2 regions of the Ancylobacter sp. G4_0304 genome follow, and region 1 is predicted to be linked to the other one. Evidence: predicted binding sites of a transcription regulator. Region 1 holds the regulator's gene; the other holds the start of a gene.
What was found. The regulator PhoB, encoded in region 1, activates phosphate uptake and scavenging genes when phosphate is short. The targets are predictions, from matches to a motif close to TGTCATNNANCTGTCAT.
Positions count from the first base shown of each region.

Region 1 (3,723 bases):
GGTCAAGGCCATCTCGATCGGTTTCGCCGGTCTCTCGCTCGTCCTTCTGGCCTGGATCATCTGGACCCTGCTGTCACGCGGCCTGCCCGCGCTCGGCCCCCATGTCTTCACCCGCATCACCCTGCCGCCGGGCGCCGGCGGCGGCCTGCTCAACGCCATTGTCGGCTCGCTGATCCAGATCGCCATGGCGCTGGTGATCGGCACCCCGATCGGCCTGATGTGCGGCACTTTTCTCGCCGAGAACGGCCGCGGCACCCATATCGGCAATGTGGTGCGCTTCGTGAACGACGTGCTGCTGTCCGCCCCGTCGATCCTGATCGGCCTGTTCGTCTACCAGCTGCTGGTCGTGCCCTTCGGCGGCTTCTCCGGCTGGGCGGGCGTCGCGGCGCTGGCGATCCTGGTGATCCCCGTGGTGGTGCGCACCACCGAGGACATGCTCGCGCTGGTGCCGATCGGCCTGCGCGAGGCCGCCTTCGCGCTCGGCGCGCCGCAGTGGAAGGTGGTGACCATGATCACCTGGCGCGCGGCCCGCGCCGGCATCACCACCGGCGTTCTGCTGGCGCTGGCCCGTGCCGCCGGCGAGACCGCGCCCCTGCTGTTCACCTCGCTCGGCAATAATGGCTGGTCGGTGAGCCTCAACGCGCCGATGGCTAGCCTGCCGATCGCGATCTACCAATATGCCGCCAGCCCCTTCGAGGACTGGGTTGCCCTTGCCTGGGCCGGCGCGCTGCTGATCACCGCCGGGGTGCTCGCCCTCAACATTGTTTCCCGCCTCGTGCTGGCGAAGATGAAGTGAGACGGACCATGAACTTCGCTCCCGAAACGTCCATCGACGTCGCCTCCGCCGTCAACCGCGCCACCGCGCCGTCGGCCGAGCCCAAGCTCAAGGTCGAGAAGCTGAACTTCTATTACGGCGACAACCACGCCCTGAAGAACATCAACTTCGAGATTCCCGAGAAGCGCGTCACCGCGATGATCGGGCCCTCGGGCTGTGGCAAGTCCACGCTGCTGCGCATCTTCAACCGCATGTTCCAGCTGTATCCGGGCCAGCGCGCCGAAGGCACCATCCTGTTCGACGGCATCAACCTGCTCGGCAAGGAACTGGACTCCACCATCGTGCGCTCGCGCATCGGCATGGTGTTCCAGAAGCCGACCCCGTTCCCGATGTCGATCTACGACAACATCGCCTTCGGCGTCCGGCTGCATGAGAGCCTCTCCAAGGCGCAGATGGACGAGCGCGTGGAATGGTGCCTGCGCAAGGCCGCGATCTGGGAAGAGACCAAGGACCGCCTCCACACCTCCGCGCTCGGCATGTCGGGCGGCCAGCAGCAGCGCCTGTGCATCGCGCGCACCATCGCGGTGCGCCCGGAAGTGATCCTGCTCGACGAGCCGACCTCGGCGCTCGACCCGATCTCGACCTCGAAGATCGAGGACCTGATCGACGAGCTGAAGCAGGAATTCACCATCGTCATCGTGACGCACAACATGCAGCAGGCCGCGCGCTGCGCCGACATCACCTCGTTCTTCTATCTGGGCGAATTGATCGAGGTCGGCCCCTCGGCCGAGATCTTCACCAATCCCCGCGAAGCCCGCACCCGCGACTACATCACCGGCCGCTTCGGCTGAGCGAATGACGAGAGAGGTTCATGCCATGACCGAACATATCGTTTCGTCATTCGACACCGATCTGAAGGAAATCGGGCGCCGCGTCGTGGAAATGGGCGGCCAGGCCGAGCGGCTGGTGGCCGATTCCGTGGCGGCTCTGGTCAAGCGCGACACCGAGCTCGCCCAGAAGGTCATCGTGCTCGACGGCCCGATCGACCTCCTGCAGCGCGAGATCGAGGAAAAGGCGATCCTCACCATCGCCCGCCGCCAGCCGCTGGCCGGCGACCTGCGCGAGATCGTGGCCGCCATGCGCATCGCCAACGATCTGGAGCGCATCGGCGACCTCGCCAAGAACACCGCCAAGCGCGTGCTCGCGCTCACCGGCGAGTTCCACCCGCAGAAGCTGGTGCGCGGGGTCGAGCACATGTCGGGCATCGTGTTCGAGCAGCTCAAGACCGTGCTGGACGCCTATGCCAGCCGCGACGACGCCAAGGCGGTCGAGGTGTGGCAGCGCGACGGCGAGGTCGACGTGCTCTACACCTCGCTGTTCCGCGAACTCCTCACCTACATGATGGAAGACCCGCGCAACATCTCGCTGTGCACCCACCTGCTGTTCTGCGCCAAGAACATCGAGCGCATCGGCGACCACGCGACCAACATCGCCGAGACGGTGCATTACCTCGCGACCGGCACGCTGCTCACCGAGGAGCGGCCCAAGCAGGACACGTCCAGCCTTACTTCCGTGGCGTTCCCGTCCTGATCGTCAGGCGCGGCGTGCGGCGAGGATAGACCATGCCGACCAACATTCTGATCGTGGAGGATGAGGAGCCCCTCACCCTCCTTCTGCGCTACAACCTCGAATCCGAAGGCTACGCCGTCGAGAGCGTGGCGCGCGGCGACGAGGCCGAGACCCGGCTGCGCGAGAGCGTGCCGGACCTCGTGATCCTCGACTGGATGCTGCCGGGCCTGTCGGGCATCGAGCTGTGCCGGCGCCTGCGCGCCCGGCCGGAGACCGAGCGCATGCCGGTGCTGATGCTCACCGCCCGCGGCGAGGAGACCGAGCGCGTGCGCGGACTCGCGACCGGCGCCGACGATTATGTCGTGAAGCCGTTCTCGGTGCCGGAGCTGGTGGCGCGGGTGCGCGCCCTGCTGCGCCGCGCCAAGCCGGACCACATCTCGACCCTGCTGCGTGCCGGCGACATCGAGCTCGACCGCGAGACCAAGCGGGTCCACCGCTCCGGCCGCGAGCTGCATCTGGGGCCGACCGAGTTCCGGCTGCTGGAGTTCCTGATGCAGTCGCCCGGCCGGGTCTATTCCCGCGAGCAGCTTCTCGACGGCGTGTGGGGCCAGGACGTCTATATCGACGAGCGCACCGTGGACGTGCATGTCGGCCGCCTGCGCAAGGCGCTGAACCGCCCGCGCCAGCCCGACCCGATCCGCACCGTGCGCGGCTCCGGCTACTCGTTCAACGAAATGTTCGCCCGCGCCCATTAAGGGCGCAGGCGCCGCAACGAAATGTTCGCCCGCCCCATTGAGGGCGCAGGCGCCGCAACGAAATGTTCGCCCGCCCCATTGAGGGCTGGCGCTTCGACAAGACGATCGCCCGCGCGCCGCAAACGCGCGGGCGTTGTCGTCAGGCGGACAGTGCCGTCAGGTCCGTGTGATCGAGAGCCCGCCATCGACCAGATGCGCGGTGCCCGAAACGAAGGACGCATCGTCCGAGGCGAGATACAGCACCGAGCGCGCCAGTTCCTCCGGGGCTGCCACGCGCTTCAGCGCGTGCAGCCCGGTGATGAAGGACTGCGCTTCGGCCGTGCCGTTGGCTTCCTTGTACATCTCGGTCTCCACCGCGCCGGGCAGCACGGCATTGACCCTGATGCCCTGCGGCCCGAACTCGGCGGCCAGCGCCTGGGTGAGCCCGATCAGGCCGGATTTCGAGGCGGCATAGGCGGCAAGGCCCGGAAAGGCGGTTGTGTAGCCGACGAAGGTCGAGGTGAAGATCACCGACCCGCCGCCGGTCTTCAGCATCTGCGCGATCTGGTGCTTGGCGCCGAGGAACGAGCCGGTGAGGTTGATCGCCAGCGTATCGGCCCAGCCCTCCTCGGAAATGCCCGTGCT
Region 1 is NZ_JAZDRM010000007.1:85,829-89,551, forward strand. Features, by position in the region: gene pstA (phosphate ABC transporter permease PstA) at 1-796, shown strand, start outside; gene pstB (phosphate ABC transporter ATP-binding protein PstB) at 805-1,626, shown strand; gene phoU (phosphate signaling complex protein PhoU) at 1,652-2,365, shown strand; gene phoB (phosphate regulon transcriptional regulator PhoB) at 2,398-3,099, shown strand; gene VRZ77_RS06005 (SDR family oxidoreductase) at 3,256-3,723, opposite strand, start outside.

Region 2 (3,723 bases), on a different contig from region 1:
ACCGGAAAGGCCGCGACCGGCACGCCGCTCGCCAGCGCTTCCAACAGCACGATGCCGAACGTGTCGGTGAGGCTGGGAAACACGAAGACGTCGGCGCTGGAATAGACCCGCGCCAAGTCCTCGCCCTGCTTCATGCCGAGGAAGCGCGCATCGGGGTGCTTTGCCTCCAGCTCGGCGCGGGCCGGGCCGTCGCCGACCACGACCTTGGTGCCGGGCAGGTCCAGCTCCAGAAAGGCGCTGATGTTCTTCTCGACCGCGACGCGGCCGACATAGAGGAACACCGGGCCGGGAAAATCGAGCGCGGGATCGGCGATCTCCTCCCGCGTGCGCGGGCGGAACAGCGTGGCATCGACGCCGCGCGACCACGGCATGATGTTGCGGAAGCCGCGCGCCGCCAACTCGTCGCGAAGCGTGGGGGTCGAGACCATGATGCCGGCGCCGGCATTGTGGAAGCGCCGCAGCCAAGCATAGGATAGGCGCTCGGGCACAGGTGCGCGGGCCGCGAGATATTCCGGGAAGCGCGTGTGGTAGCTCGTCGTGAAGGTAGCGCCGCGCGACAGGCAGACGCTGCGCGCGCGCAGGCCGATGGGCCCTTCGGTGGCGATGTGCACGAGGTCGGCGCCGATCTCGTCCATGCGTCGGGCCACCATGGAGCGCGTGGCGAGCGCCAGTCGCACCTCCGGGTAGGTCGGCATCGGGATGGTGCGGAAATCGCCCGGCGTCAGGAAGTCGATCTGCGCACCGAGTTCGCGCGCCTCGCGGGCGGTGTGCTGGAGCGAGCGGACGACGCCGTTGACCTGCGGTGTCCAGGCATCGGTCGCGATCAGGATTCGCATCAGGCGGCGGCCTTCGGGCGTTCCAGCAGCAGGGGCGCGCTGGTGCGGGCGCGGGTGAGGCGGGCCCAGTCGATGATCTCGAAGCGTCCATCCTCGTGCTCGACGATGGCGGTGCAGCTTTCCACCCAGTCGCCGCAATTGAGGTAGCGCACGCCAAAATTATCGTGCTGCGCGGCGTGGTGGATATGTCCGCAGATCACGCCGTCGACCTTGTGGCGGCGCGCCTCGGTGGCGACCGCTTCCTCGAACCGGCCGATGAAGTTCACCGCGTTCTTGACCTTGAGCTTGGCCCATTGGCTCAGAGACCAATAGGGAAAGCCGAGTTTGCGGCGGATCCAGTTGAGATGGGTGTTGAGCCCGAGCGCGGCGGTGTAGGCGCCGTCGCCGAGGAAGGCGAGCCAGCGCGCGTGCCGCACCACGACGTCGAACACGTCGCCATGGATGACGAGGAAGCGCTTGCCGTCGGCCGCTTCGTGGATCGCGGTTTCCACCACCTCGATGCCGCCGAAATGGCTGCCGTAATAATCGCGGAGGAATTCATCATGGTTCCCCGGCAGGTAGACGATACGCGTGCCCTTGCGCCCCTTGCGCAGCAGTTTCTGCACCACGTCGTTATGCGCCTGCGGCCAGTACCAGCCCGAGCGCAGGCGCCAGCCGTCCACGATGTCGCCGACCAGATAGAGCGTGTCGGCGTCGTGATAGCGCAGGAAATCCAGCAGCAGGTCCGCCTGGCAGCCCTTGGTGCCGAGATGGACGTCGGACAGGAACAGGCTGCGATAGCGGCGTGCGTCGGGCGCGTCGTTCATCTCGGAGGAGCTCCCCGCCATAGTCGCGAATGGCGTGTCCTCGAAGGGCACGCGTCCGAGTGGGTCCGATGATGGGTTCATGCGTCCCATAAGCCCGACTCGGATCACGCTTTTATGACACGTGCTGCACCGCACGCGTCTCAGAGGAACAGCATCACCAAGCTGGCGGCCACCAGCGCACCCATGGCGCGGTTGACGAGGCGCTGCTGGCGCGGCTCGGAGAAGGCGCGGGCGAGCATCACACCGAAGCCTGCCCACAGCGCTAGCGCCGGCAGAGTGACGATGCCGCACACCACCGCGATCACCACCACCTCGGTGACGAGATCGCCGCCAATGGTGGTGAAGGCCGGCACGATGCTGAGCGCGATGGTCCAGGCCTTGGGGTTCACCCACTGGAACAGCGCGGACTGCAACAGTGTAAACGGCTTCTCCAGCGCGGTCCCGCCCGCCGGGCCGCCGGCATTGGCGATTTTCCAGGCGAGGAACAGCAGATAGGCGGCGCCCGCGAGTTTCAACGCCCAATGCAGGAAGGGCAGGGCGGTGAAGACCGCGCCGAGGCCGAGGCCCACCGCGATCACCATCACCGTGAAGCCGACCGCGACACCCCAGATTTGCGGCAGGGTGCGCCGGAAGCCGAAAGCCGCGCCCGAGCCCGCCGAAATCATGTTGTTCGGCCCCGGCGTGATGGCCCCGGCGATGGCGAACAGGAACAGCGAGACGATCTGCACGGACACGGCACTCTCCGGGGGAATTTTGGTCAGCATTGCTGACATTATTGCCGGCACAGTTACAGCCCCGCCGGCAGGGCCGCAACCCGAAAGGATCGCGCGATTTCCATGCGTCTCCCTTGCCGAGCCCGGAAGCGCGGCGAATACTCCGCGCCAGAATCGCTCCCTCACATCCTTCCAGCCTTCGAGGACCAGACATGAAGCTCGTGCGTTTCGGCGCTCCCGGCAAGGAGAAGCCCGGCCTGATCGATGCGGATGGCATCGTGCGGGACCTCAGCGCCCTTGTGCCGGATATCGGTGGAGAAACGCTGTCGCCGGAGGGGCTTGCGAGGCTCGCCGCGCTGTCGCCCGCATCGCTGCCCGCCGCGCCCGCCGGCGCGCGTCTCGGCCCCTGCGTGGCGCGGCCCGGCCATTTCATCGCGGTCGGGCTGAACTATGCCGACCATGCCGAGGAGGCGGGCATGCCGATCCCGGCCGAGCCGGTGCTGTTCTCCAAGGCGCCGAACTGCATTGTCGGACCCGATGACGACATCATCCAGCCGAAGGGCTCAACGAAGCTCGACTGGGAGGTCGAGCTCGGCATCGTGATCGGCAAGACCGCGCGCTATGTCGAGGAGGCGGAGGCGCCAGCCCACATCGCCGGCTTCTGCCTCGCCAATGACGTCTCGGAGCGCGCCTTCCAGATCGAGCAGGGCGGGCAGTGGATCAAGGGCAAGAGCTGCGAGACCTTCGGCCCGCTCGGCCCGTGGCTGGTGACGCCGGACGAGATTCCGGACGTGCAAAACCTTGCCATGTGGTGCGACGTGAACGGCGAGAAGCGCCAGCGCGGCTCGACCCGCACCATGATCTTCAACGCGAATTTCCTGGTGGCCTATATCAGCCGCTTCATGGTGCTGGATGTCGGCGACGTGATCATCACCGGCACGCCGCCTGGTGTCGGGCTCGGCATGAAGCCGCCGGTCTATCTCAAGCCGGGCGACGTGGTGACGCTCGGCGTCGAGGGGCTAGGCGAGCAGCGCCAGACGGTCGTGGCGTTCCCCGGCTGACCTGTGCCGGAAGGAGAGGGCACCCGGCGCGGGTGCCCTCCGTGATACCTCAATGGGCGCAGAGCAGCGCGACCGGCGGGCGGGCAAGCAGCGAGGCGGTGACACCGCCCAGCACCAGCTCGGCAAGGCGCGAGCGGCTATAGGCGCCCATGACGATGAGGTCGGCACCGAACGCGGTGGCTTCCTCGACGATGGCAGTACTGGGGGAATTGCTCTCGACATGGCGGTGGGTCGCCTTGATGCCGTGGGTGCCGAGGAAATCGGCCAGTTTGGCGCCGGAAGCGTCCGGAACCCTGCCGTTCTCGCC
Region 2 is NZ_JAZDRM010000008.1:23,239-26,961, reverse strand. Features, by position in the region: gene VRZ77_RS06360 (glycosyltransferase family 4 protein) at 1-836, opposite strand, end outside; gene VRZ77_RS06355 (UDP-2,3-diacylglucosamine diphosphatase) at 836-1,642, opposite strand; gene VRZ77_RS06350 (LysE family translocator) at 1,783-2,376, opposite strand; gene VRZ77_RS06345 (fumarylacetoacetate hydrolase family protein) at 2,568-3,416, shown strand; gene VRZ77_RS06340 (universal stress protein) at 3,466-3,723, opposite strand, start outside.
Region 2: VRZ77_RS06355 (UDP-2,3-diacylglucosamine diphosphatase) is a predicted target of PhoB. The motif match lies at 1,746-1,762, and genes of this name have one in related genera.